4 regions of the Rhizobium sp. S96 genome follow, and region 3 is predicted to be linked to each of the others. Evidence: predicted binding sites of a transcription regulator. Region 3 holds the regulator's gene; each other region holds the start of a gene.
What was found. The regulator PhoB, encoded in region 3, activates phosphate uptake and scavenging genes when phosphate is short. The targets are predictions, from matches to a motif close to TGTCATNNANCTGTCAT.
Positions count from the first base shown of each region.

Region 1: QTL94_RS26950 (glycerophosphodiester phosphodiesterase family protein) is a predicted target of PhoB. The motif match lies at 2,131-2,147, and genes of this name have one in related genera.
Region 2: QTL94_RS03770 (DUF1045 domain-containing protein) is a predicted target of PhoB. The motif match lies at 2,959-2,975, and genes of this name have one in related genera.
Region 4: QTL94_RS00935 (esterase-like activity of phytase family protein) is a predicted target of PhoB. The motif match lies at 2,417-2,433, and genes of this name have one in related genera.

Region 1 covers NZ_JAUDRY010000042.1:145,277-149,961, reverse strand. The annotation lists gene QTL94_RS26960 (sugar-binding transcriptional regulator) at 1-392, opposite strand, end outside; gene QTL94_RS26955 (HAD-IA family hydrolase) at 463-1,167, opposite strand; gene QTL94_RS26950 (glycerophosphodiester phosphodiesterase family protein) at 1,218-1,967, opposite strand; gene QTL94_RS26945 (DUF2218 domain-containing protein) at 2,274-3,338, opposite strand; gene QTL94_RS26940 (ABC transporter ATP-binding protein) at 3,366-4,175, opposite strand; gene QTL94_RS26935 (FecCD family ABC transporter permease) at 4,172-4,685, opposite strand, start outside.
Region 2 covers NZ_JAUDRY010000003.1:563,150-567,834, forward strand. The annotation lists gene QTL94_RS03755 (GrpB family protein) at 1-400, opposite strand, end outside; gene phnN (phosphonate metabolism protein/1,5-bisphosphokinase (PRPP-forming) PhnN) at 423-1,022, opposite strand; gene QTL94_RS03765 (alpha-D-ribose 1-methylphosphonate 5-triphosphate diphosphatase) at 1,019-2,158, opposite strand; gene QTL94_RS03770 (DUF1045 domain-containing protein) at 2,171-2,866, opposite strand; gene phnE (phosphonate ABC transporter, permease protein PhnE) at 2,997-4,340, opposite strand; gene phnE (phosphonate ABC transporter, permease protein PhnE) at 4,349-4,685, opposite strand, start outside.
Region 3 covers NZ_JAUDRY010000003.1:276,798-281,482, reverse strand. The annotation lists gene pstA (phosphate ABC transporter permease PstA) at 1-640, shown strand, start outside; gene pstB (phosphate ABC transporter ATP-binding protein PstB) at 655-1,470, shown strand; gene phoU (phosphate signaling complex protein PhoU) at 1,514-2,227, shown strand; gene phoB (phosphate regulon transcriptional regulator PhoB) at 2,264-2,947, shown strand; gene QTL94_RS02360 (aspartate/glutamate racemase family protein) at 3,019-3,669, opposite strand; gene QTL94_RS02355 (GcrA family cell cycle regulator) at 3,826-4,362, opposite strand.
Region 4 covers NZ_JAUDRY010000002.1:159,652-164,336, forward strand. The annotation lists gene fumC (class II fumarate hydratase) at 1-53, opposite strand, end outside; gene QTL94_RS00930 (L,D-transpeptidase family protein) at 449-2,323, shown strand; gene QTL94_RS00935 (esterase-like activity of phytase family protein) at 2,572-4,065, shown strand; gene recG (ATP-dependent DNA helicase RecG) at 4,102-4,685, opposite strand, start outside.

The DNA.
Region 1 (4,685 bases), on a different contig from region 3:
ACCGCGGCCTTAAGGGTGTGACCCGTGCCGATGGCGATCACCGCAGGCTTGTCGCAAGCCAGCCGACGCTCGAGTTCGGCCGCGACCGCCTGGGCAAGACCACCGCTGAGACCGAGCGCCTGATCTCCCGAGGGAATGACCTCCACGAACTGAAGCGCAAACTTGCTCTTCAGTCGGGCCGCCAGGCTCATGCAATCGCCAACCGGATGATCGAGCCGGATCTTGATCAGCCCCTGCTGGACCGCACGCGACACAAGCCGCTGGGCGGTCTGCCGCGAGACACCCAGCTTCTGCGCGATCTCGTCCTGGCTGTGCCCGCCGATGTAGTAGAGCCAGCCAGCCTTGGCGGTGAAATCAAGCCGGCTGCTGTGATCATCCCGCCTTGCGATCATATTGGCATCTCCGCCGCCCCACGCTGGTCGGTCCGGAGCACCGTTCCTGCTGACGGAGCTTCGACCTGCCTCATGGTTCGACCTCCGCGGGCTGCCGGGCCGGATGGTGACCCACACCGAGGCGGCGCAGGATACGCCCCAAGTGTTCGGCGCCGATGGCAACCTCTTGAGCACCAGCCGCGTGCAGGACTTCGCGCCTGCCTGCGCGTGGATCATCGGGCGCTACAAATCCGAGTGCCTTGACACCCGCCGCACGCGCGGCCTGGATGCCGGCCGGGCTGTCATCGATGACAATGCTCGTTTCGGTACTCGCACCCATCCTGGCGAGGCAAAGCTCGATAAGGTCGGGGGCTGGTTTGGGCGCGGCTACCATTTCGGCGCTGAAGACGTTCGGCGCGAAATGCGCCCAGATGTCGAGAAGCCCGAGGCTCATCTTAAGGCGTTCCACCGAGCTGTTCGACGCGACGCATTTCGCGATGTCGAGCCCTTGCAGAACGTCGCCTATGCCATCCATGGTCCGGAGGTCACGCCGGAACTCCGCGAATATCTCGACATGCCATTTGGCAAAGACCGCATCGACACCAGAGAGGCCACGCTCGCGAAGGATGCTCCGCAACTCGGGCTCCGACTTGCCGGTAAACTCGACAAGAACGTCGCGCGGCGTCATCGCGATGCCCGCATGCGTGATGGCATGGGCCAGCGTACGCGCAGCAATCGGTTCGCTGTCGATCAGCACGCCATCGCAGTCAAAAATCAGAAGATCTATTTTGCTCATCAAATATACTGTTCAGTTGAAACGTGGTGGTGCCCGCTTGAAACATGTGACTATGCAGCGGCGTCGCGCGATGCGGCGCGAACTGCCAAGGCAAGAGACGGATCATCGCTCGTGATCCAGCCGACGCCCTGCCCGAGCCAATGCTCGAGTTCCGCGCGTTCGTTCAAGACCCAGCAGCACAGGCGTTCGCGCGAAATGATTGCTTCGATCTCGGCAGCGGAAGCGGCAAGCAACGTCTTTTCGACCGCGACAAGATCGGCCAGTTCGGCGGCCCGCGCCACTGTCGCCGCCACGCCGAGCCGCTCTGCAGACTTCGCGTTGATCGAACACAGGCGTCCGATCTCCGGCGCGACGCTCCGGCACTTTGCCAGGACATCAAGATTGAAGCTCGTGAGCAAGCTGCGAACGACAAGCCCATGGCGCTCAAGCGCGGCAGCGGCCAGCGCTTCAAGTCCTTCATAGGGCACACCGTCGGCGTCGGCCTTTAGCTCGACATGAAGTTCGACCGGACGCGAGGAGACAAACAGCCCAAGCACCTCGTCAAGCGTCGGGATAGACTCTTGTGATCCCCTGAGATTAATCGCCTGCCGCAGGTCGGGTGAGAGCGACCTGACCTTGCCCGTCCCTTCGGCGGTGCGATCGAGCGTAGCGTCGTGAATGACGACGAGCTCACCGGCATCGGTCAGATGCACGTCGAACTCGATGGCATCGACCGGCAGCTCCAGCGTCTTTCTGAACCCCTCCATCGAGTTCTCGAGCCACAGATTGCGCGCTCCGCGATGACCAACGATCTTCGTCATGGAATACCTCGTCCTAAAAATTGGGTGAGCGGAAAAGATTGATGCGCATCGCCGCGCGAACGGAGGGCGACAGCTGTCGCGTCCCTGTTCCCGAGATCTTTGCTAGATAAAATTGCTCAACTGCCGCTCGGTTATTGTTCGCCGGATCGTATAGCGGCGGCAAATAACCGTGGCATGACATCTGCTCCCAGCCGCGAGCAAATGCTCACAACGCGCAAGTCGTGTCTGCACGCATTGGCAATGGAGATCCCGCGGGCTGCGGCGCGCTCATTGAGCGACCTTTGTGCGGTCATCCCGCACGCTCAATCAATCGTGATCCCGTTCCCAGTACCAGGCAACATACATGTTCTTCCTGTCGTGTTGCCGGCCTTTGAGGAAGGCGCGGATGGCGCGCACGTCCTCCTTTTCGGCGGCGAACCAGACGAAGGTCTCGCTGCCCATGAGAGCCACAGCCTTCTTCGTCTCCTCCACGAGTGTGCCCTTGGCCCCAGCGGGATAATCGCAGCGATGCAGCCAGCGAACATCGAGCGAACCGGCAGAAGACAGCTGCTGCTCTTCGGGCCCATCCAGCACCTCGATAATCGCTTGCAACCGGCTACCGGCCGGCAGCTCTTCCGCGATGCGGGCAATGGCGGGAAGCGCGCTTTCGTCTCCGGCAAGGAGAATGGACTGTGTATCCGGAAGGTTACCCCCACCGGGCCCAAGCAGGGCGACGCTCTGGCCGGGCTCGACGTCTCTGGCAAAGTCGGCTCCTGGTGTTTTCACGCCGCGTGCCGGGTGCTGGAGGAAATCAATGGAGAGCTCCCGCCTGTCGATATCGACCGTCCGGATCGTGTACACCCGCACCAGGAGTTCGTCGTCTCCCTCCGGCCAGGCCACGCGGCCATCAGGCCTCAGGCCCGGCCAGACGGGAGTCCGCCCCTTGGCCGGCACGAGCAGCCGAACATGCATGTCGCCGCCAATGAACGGCGTCACGTCGGCGCAGGAAAACGTCACGCGGCGCATCCGCGGCGTAATATCTTCCGAGCGCAGAACCGTTGCCTCGTGGATGTTCGGCAGCAGCGCGAGCGGCGTGGAATCCGACCAGGACAGCTCGAGGGGATCCTCGCCGGCAAAATAGAAGAGGTGCTCCGCAATCGATGTGCGGCTCATCAGCAATGCTTCTGCGGTTGGGCAGGCAAGCTCGATCAGCAGCTTGTCGGCCTTCACGCGGATGCTCACGGTTCCCAGCTTGCTCGTCAACACGGCGACATCGTCGTTCCGCTGCACGTCGGCATGTTCCACGAAATGCTCGCAAACCTCACCGAGCATGGCAACGGCGTCCGTCGGGAACGCGATACCTGTAAGCTTGAATTCCTGAGCTGCTGTCATCGTTTTTCCTATCGAGCCCTTTCGTGGTCAGTCTTGCGGGGTCGTCATGCGGTGCCGGCCGATCGGCAGCATCATTGGCCGGCCAGACGTCGGGTCGGTGATGATGCGGCTTTCAAGGCCGAAAACCTGCCGCACGTTGTCCTCGGTCAGCACCTCTTCCGGGGTGCCGGCAGTGTGAACACGCCCTTCGTCCATGGCGACGAGGTAGTCGGCATAGCGCGCGGCAAGATTGAGATCGTGCAGCACCATGACGACGGTGGTGCCGCGCGCGTGGTTGAGATCGCTGAGCAGATCCAGCACCTCGACCTGATGGCTGATGTCAAGAAAGGTCGTCGGCTCGTCGAGCAGAAGAATGTCCGTCTGCTGGGCAAGGGCCATGGCGATCCAGACGCGCTGCCTTTGTCCTCCCGAGAGCTCGTCAACCGATCGTTCGGCAAGCTCCGATGTCTTCGTTGCGGTCAGCGCACCGTCGACCGCTTCGTCATCCATGCGTGTCCAGCGTGAAAACAGGCCCTGGTGCGGATGCCGACCACGGCTCACCAGGTCGGCGACGGTGATCCCTTCGGGTGCGATCGGTGACTGCGGGAGCAGTCCCAGCGTCCGGGCGAGTTCCTTGGGCGGAGTGCGGTGGATAGACCTGCCGTCCAGCAGGACCTGGCCGTGACGCGGTGACAGCAACCGTGACATGGCGCGCAGGAGCGTGGACTTGCCACAGGCATTCGCGCCAACGATGACGGTAATCTTGCCGGAAGGCACGACGAGATCGAGATCGTGCAAAATCTCGGCCTCCCCGTAGCCGGCGTGAAGCGCGTTGGCCGTCAGAGAATGAGGGGTCATGGCGAACCTCCGGTTCGATTGACGCGCACGATAAGAAAAATCAGATAGGGAGCCCCGAGTGCGCCGGTGACGATGCCGACCGGATAGCGGCTGGGCAAAAGGAACTGGCCCACATAATCGCCCCCGAACACGAGGACAACACCGACGAGCGCCGCGACCACAAGGACAGGCCCGTTGTTTCCAACGATCCGCGCGGCGATCGGCCCGGAAAGAAAGGCGACGAAGGCAATCGGGCCGGTGACCGCCGTCGCGGACGCGATCAGTCCGACCGCCGCGACAATGACAATGGCGCGGGTGCGCGACACGCCAACCCCAAGGGCCGCGGCCGTATCGTCCCCCAAACGCAACGCCTCAAGATCGCGCGCACGGCTGAGGAGCAGCCCACCAAACGCGAGGAGCGCGAGAACGAGCGGAGCGGCTTGGGCAAGCTGCGCGCCATTGACGCTGCCGGTCAGCCACCGGACGGCCTCCTGAAGGCTCCATGCCGGCGCCTGCGAGAGGATATAGGCA
Region 2 (4,685 bases), 290 kb from region 3:
CGAGGTCGCGTTTCAGCGCCGCATACTCGGCGGCCCGTTGCGAGTGGTAGCGGAGATGATCGCGGAAAAGGAGGCGGTCGCGGTGGGCGGGATTGCCCGCCGTGCAGAGATAGAGGCGTAGGCCATCTTCGTGTTCGCGGGTAAAAGGCAAGCGGCCGTCATTATGAGGGTCGCCGTGTGTGCGGAAACCTGAGACGGCGAGCTTGGCTGATAGTGTCGACACGGCGGCTTCGTCGATGAGTACCGCGTCGAGGTCGATCTTCGGTTTGGCCGCCAGTCCGGGCACCGCGGTGCTGCCGATATGCTCGATGGCGAGGACGAGGCCAGGCGCAAGCGACAGGATTTCGTCTCTCGCCAGTTCGAGAGTGGGCCAGCGAGGATCATAGTCGACAATCCTGATGGCCGCATCCCTTGCCCGGCCCTTAGCCGATCTCGGCGAGACAGCCGTCGAGCGCCTCGATCATCCGGCGCTCGCCGTCTGCGAGGGAATCGCTGTTGTCGAGATCGACGACATCGTAGTCGCCGCGCACGGTGAGCGGGCCGCGAGCGAGGCGTGCCATGATGTCTTCATGGGTCTCCCGGCCCCGCGCCTCGAGGCGGGTGGCAAGTACTTCGGCGCGGGCGGTGACGTTGATGACCTTCAGGCGTGGGAAGACGGCCTGAAAGCGATGCAGCGCCGAACGGGAGCCATTGGCGATCACGAGATTGCCTGCAGCGAGCGACACCGATACCTCGGAGGGGATGCCGTATTTCAGGCCGTGCGCTTCCCACCAGACCGAGAAGCTGCCGGCCTGTTCCATCGAGGCGAAGCCCTGCTCAGACACGGCCAGATGGTCCTCACCACCGGCATCGTGATGGCGGGTGATGACACGGCGGACAAAATGCACATCCGGGCGGCCGTGAAAATGCTTGGCGGCCCGCGCCATCAGCGTGTCCTTGCCGGCGCCGCTGGGGCCGACTACGACGACCATGATACCGCGTTCGGTGCCCGGAACGACGTGGGGTTCGTGCGAGGGCATCATGCGACACGGCGTCCTTCACGCCAGACAGAGCGGCTGACCGGAACACCATGATCGCGGAAGACGCGGACCAGATCGGCGCGCAGGCCGGTCGCGATGCGGCCACGGTCGTTGAGGCTGACGGTACGGGCGGGCGTGGAGGTGACCATGGCAATCGCCTTCGGCAGCGAAATGCTCTCCACCTCGTCGGCAATCAGGAAGGGCGCGTAAAGCAGGCTGAGCGGCACGTAATCCGAGGAGAGAACATCGAGGACACCGCGTTCGGCGAGATCGCGGGCGGCGATGTTGCCGGAGTGCGACTTGCCGCGAACGATGTTCGGCGCGCCCATCAGCACGCTCATGCCATTCTCATGCGAGGCCTTGGCGGCGTCGAAGCTGGTCGGGAATTCGGCCAGGCGCACACCGTTTTCGATCGCCTCGTCAACGTGGGCGAGCGTCGCGTCGTCATGGCTGGCGACGGTGATGCCGCGTTCGGCGCAGACCTTGGCGATGGCGACGCGATGCGGCGTCGAATTGCGCTCGGATTCCGCGACACGGCGATCGACGAACTCGGCGAACTCGGCATCGGTGAGACCACGCTTCTTCTGGTAGTAGAAGATGTACTGATCCATCGTCTGGAACTGGCGCTGGCCCGGCGCGTGGTCCATCAGCGATACGAGACGGACGTAGGGGTCATTCTCGAAATCGGCAAAGTGCTCCAGCACATTGCCGGCGGAGACTTCGCAGCGCAGGTGGATCAGGTGCTCGGCGCGCAGGCGGCCTTCCTGCTCGGCCTTCTGGATGGCATCCGCCATTTCGCGCATCTCGCCATGCTCGAAGCCGCCGTCTTCGTCGGCGCCCATGCGCAGGCAGTCGAATACCGTGGTGATACCAGAGGTGACGATCTGTGCGTCGTGAGCCTGGATCGCGGCCGTCTTGTGCCAGCGCAGACCCGGACGTGGCGAATAGTGACCTTCGAGATGGTCGGTATGCAGTTCGACGAGACCCGGGATCAGATAATCGCCTTCGAAATCCTCGCCGACGCGGGAGCTGCCAGTCGAGATATCGGCGATCTTGCCGTCGCGGACAAGAACCGAACCTTCGACGATCTCATCCTCGAGAACGATGCGGGCATTGGAGAAGACTGTTTCTTTGGTCATCGACTAGGTCTTTCAGTTTTTGGCGCCGGCGAGCGGCCACCAGGAATGGGCTTTGAACGGCGCGCCGCGCGCCTCCTCGACGAAAACGGCCAGGCCTGAGATCGGCAGCGGCCGCCCGGTGAACGCGGCAAAGCGCTCCGCCAGAATGGCCTTCATCGTGCCGGCACGCTCGGTCGGCACCTGGCCGGTCAGCGTCATGTGAAAACCGAAGTCATCCATCACATAGGGATAGCCCCAGCGCAACAGATTGGCTCTCTGGCTCTCGCTCAGTTTCTCCGGATTGCGGCGCGCGATATCGGCATCCGACAGCGCAGCGCGAAACGGTTCGAAGGATTTTACCACCGATGCAGCAAAATCCTGAAGCGGCGGATGCACGAAAGCGGGCACCAAGGCAAAGAATTTGCCGAGTTGCCCGAGCACCAGCTCGGGAATTTCGAAGGCGGGCGTGCGAGACGCGAAATCCTCGACGACCTGGATCAGATCCTTCTCGGTGACGGAGGCCGCCAGATGGAACGGCGCCTTGATCGTCGCGTGGAAGGCGTAGCGGCGAGGCTCTGCGGTCAGCTCGAACTGTTCGGCGGCCGGCAGCTCCGGATGATCGGGAGCCGGATAAGTTTCGCCGGAAAAGGCGTCACGGCCGAGCCAGAGCGCGGCCGTGCCGTTCAAAGGATCATCCTTCGGCGGCGTGAAATAAAGTGCGTAGCGCAAGGCTGGTATCCTGGAAATCGTTCGGAATGCGGATCGCAGTCTTCAGTGATTTGACGACCCGCCGCAAGCTGGTTTCCGGCTAAAAGATTTCCGTGACAGAATGATGATGGCGGCGCCAGATTTCCACGCTTTAGTGTGCCTTCGTGCCCATCAACCGGTGGCGCAGCGCGTTCGAGGCCATGTCGAAGAGGAAGACGACAATCAGGATCAGCAGCACCATGTAGGCGACGTTTTCCCAGTTGGCGTTGGTGCGCATTGCCTCCCATAGCTTGAGGCCGATACCGCCGGCGCCGACAGCACCGATGATGGTGGCACCGCGAACATTCGATTCCCACTGGTAGAGCGTCTGGCTGACGAAGACCGGGACGATCTGCGGGATGATGCCGTAGCGATGGGTGAGTACGGTGGACGCACCCGTCGACTTGATGCCTTCGCGCGGCTTGTTGTCGACGTTTTCCAGGCCTTCGGAATAGAGCTTGCCGAGCGTGCCGGTTTCCGTGAGGAAGATCGCACCGGAGCCAGCCAGGGGGCCCGGGCCGAAGGCGCGCGTCAGGAACAGCGCCCAGATCAGCATGTCCACCGAGCGCAGGAAGTCAAAGAAGCGCTTCAGGACCTGATTGAGCACCTTGTTGGGCGTGATATTGCGCGCGGCCAGAAAGGCCAGCGGGAAAGCGAGCAATGCCCCGAGCAACGTTCCCAGGAAGGCCATAACAATGGTCTGGAACAGCTTGGTCCAGACGTCGCCATGCTGCCAGGCGCTGTTGTGCCAGATATTGTCGAAGGCAAGCGACAGATTGGACTGGCCGGGCTTCAGCTCCGGTCCCGAAACGATCAGGCTGAGGACCTCGCTCGCCGGTTTGTCGAAGAACGGCGACTGCGTGTCGAACACAAAATTCGCCCAGCCGAGGAAACGCTTGCGGACCTTCACGCGATCGACGGAGATGCTGACATCGCCGGCAAAACCGAGATCGGCAAGAACATTGTCGTCATAGACGGTCATCCACGCGGGAACCGGGCCGACGACCTTCGGAGCGCCGCTCGACACGTCCACCGGCACGCTGATGCCGTGAGCGGTGACGACGGTTTCCTTACTGGAAACAGTAACGGTGCGGCTTGTGCCCCTGACGGAGGCCGTAACGCTACCATCGGCGTTGTTGACGACCCAGTCGGGATGCGGATCGTCGCCCAGCGGCGAGAAGCGCGGATACTTGACGGTAATCTGGCCCGTGTCGCTGATGCGGAACTCCGGCTGCACGTCGTAGCTCACCCACTGGCTGAGATAGAGGCCGACACGCTCCCAATGAGCATCCGCCAACAGCTTCGGCAGGTCGAAAAACCAGGTCGCGTAAAGCGCGTAGACCAGCGTGGCGATCACGATCATCAGGCCGCCGAAGCGCTGCTTGAAGGAACGCTTGAAATATTCCGGGTAGCGCTGCTCGATCTCGTGCATCCGGTTGGCGTCGATCACCGTCATGGCGGACCTCAATGCTGCAAAAGGAAGGCGTGCTCGCCGACGAGGCGGCGGCGCAGCCATGCGGAGAACTGGTCGACCGCAACGATGGTGATGAAAAGCAGGAGAACCAGCGCCACCGTCTTGGCGCCGAAACCACGCGAGATGGAGAGCTTCAGTTCCTCGCCGATACCGCCGCCGCCGACCGCACCAATGATGGTGGAGGCGCGGACGTTGATTTCGAGGCGCAGCAGCGCATAGGAGACGAAGTTCGGCATGACCTGCGGCAGGGCGGCGAAGCGGACACGCTCCGACCAGCTGGCGCCAACGGCCTTCATGCCCTCGTCCGGCTTCATGTCGATGTTTTCG
Region 3 (4,685 bases):
GATGCTGATCGTTCTCGTTCTTGCGCTGCCGATCGGTGTCGCCGCTTCGATCTACCTCGAAGAATTCGCGCCGAAGAACAAGCTGACCGACCTGATCGAGGTCAACATCAACAACCTCGCGGCCGTTCCCTCGATCGTCTACGGCCTGCTCGGCCTCGCCGTCTTCATCAACTTCGCAGGCCTGCCGCGCTCCGCGTCGCTGGTCGGTGGTCTGGTGCTGACGCTGATGACGTTGCCGACGATCATCATTGCGACCCGCGCCGCGCTGCGCGCCGTGCCGCCGTCGATCCGCGCGGCAGCCCTTGGTCTCGGTGCCTCTAAGATGCAGATGGTGTTCCACCATGTCCTGCCGCTGGCAATGCCTGGCATCTTGACCGGCACCATCATCGGCCTGGCCCATGCGCTCGGCGAAACCGCACCGCTGCTTTTGATCGGCATGGTCGCCTTCGTCGCCAATGCACCGGCCACCCCCATGGATCCTTCCACGGCACTGCCCGTGCAGGTCTACATGTGGGCCAACGAAGCCGAGCGCGCTTTTGTCGAGCGCACCTCCGGCGCCATCATCGTCCTGCTCCTGTTCCTGATCGTCATGAACCTCGGAGCTATCCTTCTGCGTCGTCGCTTTGAGCGCCGCTGGTAAACGGAGTAAACATCATGAACATGTTGACGGAAGCAGCAGTCGAGAAAGCGCTGGACCAGAAGATGAATACCATTCCGTATAAAATGATTGGCCAGGACGTATCGGTTTACTACGGCGAGAAGCGCGCGCTCTTCGACGTCAAGCTGAACATCCGCGAAAATACCGTGACGGCGCTCATCGGCCCGTCCGGTTGCGGCAAGTCCACGTTCCTGCGCAGCCTGAACCGCATGAACGACACGATCGACAATTGCCGCGTCACCGGCAAGATCACGCTCGACGGCGATGATATCTACGATCCGGATATCGACGTGGTCGAACTGCGCGCCCGTGTCGGCATGGTGTTCCAGAAGCCGAACCCGTTCCCGAAGACGATCTACGAGAACGTCGCTTACGGCCCGCGTATCCACGGCCTCGCAAAGAGCAAGGCTGACATGGACCAGATCGTCGAACACAGCCTGCAGCGTGCCGGCCTGTGGAACGAAGTGAAGGATCGCGTTCACGAGTCCGGCACCGGCCTCTCCGGCGGTCAGCAGCAGCGCCTTTGCATTGCTCGCGCCGTTGCGGTCAGCCCTGAAGTCATCCTGATGGACGAGCCGTGCTCCGCGCTTGACCCGATCGCCACCGCCAAGGTCGAGGAGCTCATCCACGAACTGCGCGAAAGCTACACCATCGTCATCGTCACACACTCGATGCAGCAGGCGGCTCGCGTTTCGCAGCGTACCGCCATGTTCCACCTCGGCAACCTCGTCGAGGAAAACGACACAGACAAGATGTTCACCAACCCGGATGACCCGCGCACCCAGGACTACATCATGGGCCGCTTCGGTTGATCTCCGGCAACGGTAACCCTCAGGACATTCAAGGATAAGCCCCATGGCATCGACACATATCTATTCCGCCTACGACGACGACCTGAAGTTCCTGTCCCGCCGTATTTCGGAAATGGGCGGTCTTGCAGAACAGATGGTTTCAGACGCTGTCCGCGCCCTGGTGAACGGCGACACGGCGCTGGCCCAGAAGGTCATTTCCGACGACGTGATCCTCGACCACGCCGAGCGCGAGATCGGCGACAAGGCGATCATCACCATTGCACGTCGTCAGCCCATGGCCGCCGACCTTCGCGAAATCATGGGTTCGATCCGCATCGCGGCCGACCTCGAGCGCGTTGGCGATCTTGGCAAGAACACTGCAAAGCGCGTCATCGCCGTGCAGAGCAGCGGCGTTCCCCGCAAGCTCGCTCGCGGCCTCGAGCACCTCTCGGAGCTGGCGCTTGTCCAGCTCAAGGAAGTTCTCGACGTTTACACGAGCCGTGCTGCGGACCGCGCCAAGTCGATCCGTGAGCGCGACGAGGAAATCGACGCGATGTACACCTCGCTGTTTCGCGAGCTGCTCACCTACATGATGGAAGATCCGCGCAACATCACCAGCTGCACGCATCTTCTCTTCTGCGCCAAGAACATCGAGCGCATCGGCGACCATGCGACCAACATTGCCGAAACCATCTACTACATGGCCACCGGTGCCCAGCCGGAAGGCGAACGTCCGAAGGACGATACCGCCAACACCGTCGGCGCAGTCACTGAATAATCGTTCCGCGACCGCGCCCCCAGGAGACCGAAACGAATGATACCTAAAGTAGCTGTCGTTGAAGACGAAGAGGCCCTGAGCGTGCTTCTTCGCTATAACCTTGAGGCCGAAGGCTTCGAGGTCGACACCATCCTGCGCGGCGACGAGGCCGAGATCCGGCTGCAGGAGCGCACGCCCGACCTTCTGATCCTCGATTGGATGCTGCCTGGCGTGTCCGGCATCGAGCTCTGCCGTCGCCTGCGCATGCGGCCGGAAACCGAACGTCTGCCGATCATCATGTTGACGGCCCGTGGCGAGGAGAGCGAACGCGTTCGCGGCCTGTCCACCGGCGCCGACGATTACGTGGTCAAGCCGTTCTCGACACCCGAGCTGGTTGCCCGCGTCAAGGCGATGCTGCGCCGCGCCAAGCCGGAAGTTCTCTCGTCGCTCCTCAAGTGCGGCGATATCGAACTCGATCGCGAAACCCACCGCGTTCATCGCAAGAGCCGCGAAGTCCGCCTGGGGCCCACGGAATTCCGCCTGCTGGAATTCCTCATGGCCTCGCCAGGCCGGGTCTTCTCGCGTTCGCAGCTTCTGGACGGCGTCTGGGGCCACGACATCTATGTCGACGAACGGACCGTCGACGTCCATGTCGGGCGTCTGCGCAAGGCGCTGAACTTCTCCAACATGCAGGATGTGATCCGTACCGTTCGCGGCGCCGGATACTCAATGGAAGCCTAGGCTTCCATCGAGCCGCCAGCAGAGCGGGCCGCTGGGGGCGTCCTGCGGGCATAGGGAACGAGCCGCCGGTGTCAGGCGTCTCGCGAAACGCTTGCCACAGCGGCGGCCAGGCCCGCCGCTGGACTGCTAAGGGGTTTGGGACCATCCTTGACCAGATCGGCAGCGCCCGCCATCGACGCCTGGGCGAGAGCAACGGCCGCGGCCCCCTCGCGGTAAGCGGCATCTGCCGCCTCGGCAATGACCGCCAGATATCCATCACGATTGCCGGCCTTGAAGAGATTCCATGCCCCCGGCACCAAGCGCACTTCGAACGCCGTTTGCGTTGCCTCGGCTGCCGTGGCGAAGAGTTGCGCCGTTGGTTCCACGGTGGTTTGAACCGCGCAAAGAACGACGACCCGGCCTCCAGCCTGAACTGCCTGTTCCGCCAAGGCAGCGTCGACGCGAAGGGTGGGAATGGACACGGTGTCGCCCAATGCGTCCACCGACGGCCCAAGGGTCGAGCATGTGAGGATAACGGCATCAGCCGTTCGACCGAGCGATCGCAACAGCGAAGCGGTTTCATGAGCAATGTCACGGGTGAGCCCACCCGAGCGTTCGGCGTCTGCGAGCAGATCGGGCCGGACCGTATGGGCAAGCGTTCCCTCGGCGAGGCCGATCTCTCGTGCCGCGGCCTCGAATACAGCAATGTTGCTGTCGGCCGTATGTAGGCAGGATATTTTCACCGCATGCTCCAGTGCGCGCGAACGCCGAACGCAACACGCATCCCCCTACAGAAACGCAGCGCGCCCGGTATGGCATGCGAGCGCTGTCCGCGTTGCGCAGTCAACAAAAAACGGGCCCGCGAAGGCCCGTTTTGCATTCCTTATCCGGCTTCCGGATCAAGCGACCCGGTTTGCAGCCTTCCGGCGCTCGTTCACCGGCTGGTATGCCATGCGCTGGTGATAGGTGCAGTAAGGCGAGGAATCCGGGGATTCACAGCCGCAGAAGTGAAAGTCGTCCTTCAGCGGATCGCCGACCGGCCACTTGCAGGTGCGTTCCGTGAGTTCCGTCAGGCCAAGGCGGCGCGAGATCGGTACGACCACGTTGGCAGCAGGACGGTAGCTGACTTCTTCGATCGCATCGATGTCGATCTCTTCCTTCAGCATCGTCGCGCCCTGCTGGCGGGTGACGGTGCGGGTGGCGGTGATCCGGGATGCATAATTCGGAGCGCGTGGTGCCGACGTGGCGCGCTTCGGCGTTCTTGTCGCCGTCGACGTGCCGCCGGCCTTGGCCCGGCCCGGCAGGCTCAAGCGGTGAACTTTGCCAATGACGGCATTGCGGCTTACACCGCCAAGTTGTGCCGCGATCTGGCTGGCGCTCAGGCCTTCGGACCACAGCTTCTTCAGTTTTTCAACGCGCTCGTCTGTCCAGTTCATGCCCCTGTCTCCGCCTTATTAGCGTTGGTGTAGGCAGAATCCTTCACCGTTGCCCCGGACGTGTCCGAGGCAAGAAACGCTTGCTCGATTTTGGTGACTAGTTCCGCCGCATGCAGTCTAGTAATTGAGTTTTAACCTAGTGTGAGGCTGACTCCGTGACAAGAGTCGGTTGAATCGCGGAGAATCGAATTTCAAGTTTTCCCCAACTTGCTGGGGCGGAGAGTCATTTATGCAACATTAATTGTTGATAGATTTAGGCGCCCTGATTGCCAGCTTGACGCATGCACTAAAACCTCAGTTTTGTTGACATTGCAGTGCGAAAA
Region 4 (4,685 bases), on a different contig from region 3:
TTCGGTACTTCGATCGGGCCAAATGTATCGGTTTCGGTGCGAGTGGAGGTCATGGCCAAGCCTTTCTTTTGCGATTGCCGAGCAAAGATGTCGTCTTATATGTCTGATATGGTTTCGAGAAAACCGGCTGATGAAAACATGATGGCTATATTCATGTTATCGGTCGCTCCATAAGTGCTTTTTTGGACACGGGCGAGTTTTTATCTATGAGCGGCTTTTTGGCCACTGTGTCGGAACGCAAAAATAAAGTAAAAAATTAACCAATAATTTCATAATTTTGTGTGAACTGCGAGCGGCGCCAGGGTTTGCCGCGTTACTGAAAGTTGAGTTTTCCGAGGCTAGCGGTGGCGTGTGCTTTCTGCCATTTGACCCTTCGGCGCCGTATCGAGTTCTAAACTGGGCTCTGCCCGCGATCGAAGACAGCATGACACTGGGACTGGAAAAAAGCATGACACTCCTTTCGAAAGGTGCGGTATCCGCATTGGCACTTTCTTGCGGCATCGCCGCCATGGGGGCCGCTCCCGCGCATGCCTATACGTTGATGGACATGATCCGTGGTGATCGTGCACGCACGCAGAGCACCCTGATCCGCCCGGCGCCTGTCGCGCCGCCGGCGACCTACGCCGATCCCAGCGCGCCGCTGCCGAAAGTATCTTCGCCGACCTATTATACCTACAAGCCCGATCCGATGCGGTTTGTTGATACCAGCAAGTTCACCGATCCCGTCGTGACCGGCGCTGTTGCCGCCGTCAACGTGTCGGCTGATGCGGCTCCCACCGTGCAGCGTCGCTTCCTGATCGAGGCCAAGGTGCGGGCGCCGGTAGAGGTCGCCAAGGCGCTTGAAGCCTATTACGGCGATGCGAAAAATCCGCTGCTGTGGCTGAGCGGTGCCGACATCAACGATCGCGCCAAGGCTGCCATGGCGGCACTTGCCGATGCCGGCTCCGTCGGGCTCGATCCAACCGACTACGCGCTTGAGGTTCCCAACGTCGATCCATCCAACCCGGACCCATCAGCACGCGATCGTGCGCTGACGCAATTCGAGCTCGCACTGTCCGCCAAGGTTCTCGCCTATGTGCAGGACACGGTTCGCGGTCGTGTCGACCCGAACAAGCTGTCTGGCTATCACGACTTCGTTCGCAAGACGGTAAACCTGACGCCCGTTCTCAAATTGGCACGCATGAGCCCGGATGTTGCTGCCTATATCACCAGCCGCACGCCGGATGGCCCGCAATTTGCGGCCCTCAAGGCTGAGCTCGCAAAGCTGAAAGGCGAAGGCAGCGCCGAGGCGCCTATTAACATCACCCTGACGGGTCTGCTGCGTCCCGGCGACAGCTCGCCGGAAATTCCGAACATCGTCAAGGCTATCAGCAAGCATGGTTCCGCTGCGCTGAAGGCGGAAAACGCCGCGACGCTGGCTGCCTATACCGATGGTACCGACTACTCGCCGGAAATCGTCTCGCTCGTCGAGAGCTTCCAGAAGGAGCGCGGCCTGAAGCCTGACGGCGTCATCGGCCAGGCTACCGTTCGCGTGATGACCGGCGGCGACAGCAACGGCGCGAAGATTGAAAAGCTGGTCGTGGCCATGGAGCAGGCACGTTGGCTGCCGGCCGATCTCGGGTCGCGCTATGTCTTCATCAATCAGCCGGCTTACATGGTCTACTACCACAACGACAACAAGGAACAGCTGTCGATGCGCGTGGTGGTCGGTCAGCCGTCGCACCAGACGTTCTTCTTCCAGGATCAGATCCAGACGGTCGAGTTCAATCCGTTCTGGGGTGTGCCGCAATCAATCATCATCAACGAGATGCTGCCGAAGCTGCGTTCCGATCCGAACTATCTGGATCGCATGGGCTATGAAGTTGCCGTCGGCGGCAGGGCCGTGCCTTCGTCGAGCGTCGACTGGTACGGTTCGACGTCGAACATCTCCGTGCGCCAGCCACCGAGCGGTGACAACGCGCTGGGCGAACTGAAGATCCTGTTCCCGAATGCGCACGCGATCTACATGCACGACACGCCATCGAAGAGCTTCTTCAAGCGTGACATGCGCGCTCTCAGCCACGGCTGCGTGCGCCTTGCCGACCCGCGCGCAATGGCCGCTGCCGTCTTGAACACCTCGGTCGAGAAGATCGGCCAGGAGATCGCGACCGGTAAGAACCATGCGGTGCAGGTGCCGCAGAAGTTCCCGATCTACATCGCCTATTTCACGGCATGGCCTGACAAGAACGGCGTGGTGCAGTATTTCGACGACGTCTACGACCGCGACGCCTATGTCGAGAAAGCCTTCAGCGCAACGTCGAAGGCCCGCGGCGCTCAGATCTGATCTTCAAAGCTGCGCGGCCGTAGGTCGCGCAGCTTTCCCGGCGCGCCGCTGCGCCCGCGCCCTGGGTGTGGTTTGTGCCGCCCCGCGCTTAACTGTCATTTCACTATCATAGTCCCGTCCTACATGGAGCGTGGAAGGTTGGAGAGGCCGCAACCGGACCCGCCGTCACAGATCTGAGTTCTGTGCGTGGTGTGTACGGGGGTCTGTGTACCGGCTGACGTCACGGTATTTTTCCAAAGGACATTATTATGAGCGTTTCATCCTTCGCCAAGGCACGTTTTGTCGTCACGGCGCTCCTTGCATCGGTTGCCTTTACGCCTTTCGCCGCGTTTGCCGACAACACCGTGACGGTCGGTGGCGTCTCTTTCGTCAATCAGGGACTGGTCGCTGTCGGCCGTATCCCGGCCAATCAGCGCGACAAGTTCGGCGAGACCTTCGGTTCCGGCTCCGGCATGGCCATCGATCCGGCCTCGTGGACCAAGGATGGTGATGGCTACAAGGGATCGCTGTGGCTGCTTCCCGACCGTGGCTACAACGCCGCCGGCACCACGGATTACCGTCCGCGCATCAACACCGTTGACATCCTGATGACGCCGACGGCGGTGGGAGGCGTACCGACTGCCGGCAAGGAGCAGACCGGCGTAGAGGCGAAGCTGGTCGACTCGATGCTGCTCGTCGACGACAAGGGTGGCGACATGACAGGGCTCGATCCGGAAAGCGGCGTTCGTGCTGCAACCGGCGAGTTTCCGCCGCTGCCGCAGGCCAGCAACGGCAAGGTCGCGCTCGACAACGAGGCCATTGTCCGGCTGCCTGATGGCTCTATGTTCATCAGCGACGAATATGGCCCTTACATCTACCACTTCTCGGCGGACGGTAAGCTGATCTCGGCGACGCAGCCGCCGAAGGCACTGCTGCCGATGCGCAAGGGCGCGCTGAACTTTGCCTCCAACAATCCGGGCCCTGGCGCTTCGACCCCGGACCCGAAGGATCCGGAGACGGGGCGCCAGAACAACCAGGGCCTTGAAGGCATGGCGATAACGCCCGATGGCAAGTACCTGATCGCGGTGCTGCAGTCGGCAACCCGCCAGGATGGCGGCGATTCCGGCGCGACGCGGCAGAACACCCGTGCGATGGTCTACGATGCAGCCGATCCGGCACATCTGAAGCTCGTTCACGAATACGTCGTGCCGCTGCCAGTCTTCAAGGATGCGAAGGGCAAGACGCTGGTTGCGGCGCAGAGCGAAATCGTCGCGCTTTCCGACAAGGCGTTCCTGATGCTTGCTCGCGACAGCAACAACGGCTTCGGCCTCAAGGGCGATACCTCGCTTTACAGGGCGATCAATGTCGTCGATTTGTCTGCCGCAACCGATATCGCCGGAAGCGAATTCGATGGCGACAAACCAGTCGCGCCGAAGGGGGCGTTGGACCCCAGCGTGATGCCGGCAACGCTGACGTCTCTGATCGACCTCAACGACAGCAAGGAGCTTGCACGCTTTGGCCTGCACAACGGCGCGCCGAACGACCGCAACAACCTGTCCGAAAAGTGGGAAGCGATGTCACTGGCCAGTGCGCTGGATCCGAGCAAGCCTGACGACTACTTCCTATTCGTTGCCAACGACAACGACTTCCTGACCCAGGACGGCTTCCAGGTGGGCTCGGCCTACAAGGCTGAGAACGACGCGAACGTCGATACGATGTTCCAGGTATTCCGCGTGACGCTGCCGGGGATTGCCAAGAGGTAAGCCGCATGGAGGCGGGCGCTTCGAAGCGCCCGCCTGTTAGCCGGCGTGCAGGAAGCGGATCGCCTCGTCGCGTCGGAAGAGGTAGAGCAGGGTCCGTACGGCTTTTCCGCGCTCGCTCGTCAATTCGGGGTCGCGTTCGATCAGATAGGCGCCATCCTTTCTCGCAATTTCCAGCAGGTCCGCATGGGCCTCGAGGCTGGCAATCCGAAAACCGGGTGTTCCGGATTGCCGTGTGCCCAGCAGCTCGCCTTCACCGCGCAGCTTCAGGTCTTCCTCGGCGATCCGGAAGCCATCTTCCGTTTCCCGCATGATCGAGAGCCGGGCATGGCCGGTTTCGCTGAGCGGTCCCTTGTAGAGCAGGATGCAGGTCGATGCCTCGTCACCGCGCCCAACGCGGCCGCGCAACTGATGCAGCTGTGCCAGCCCGAAGCGCTCGGCATGTTCTATGACCATGATCGTGGCATCGGGGACGTCGACACCGACCTCGACGACGGTGGTTGCGACGAGCAGGCGAATGTCGCCGTTCTTGAACGCCATCATGACCGCGTCCTTCTCCGTCCCGCTCATGCGACCGTGAATGAGGCCGATGCCCGGGCCGAGAGCGGAGGCGAGGGTGGCGT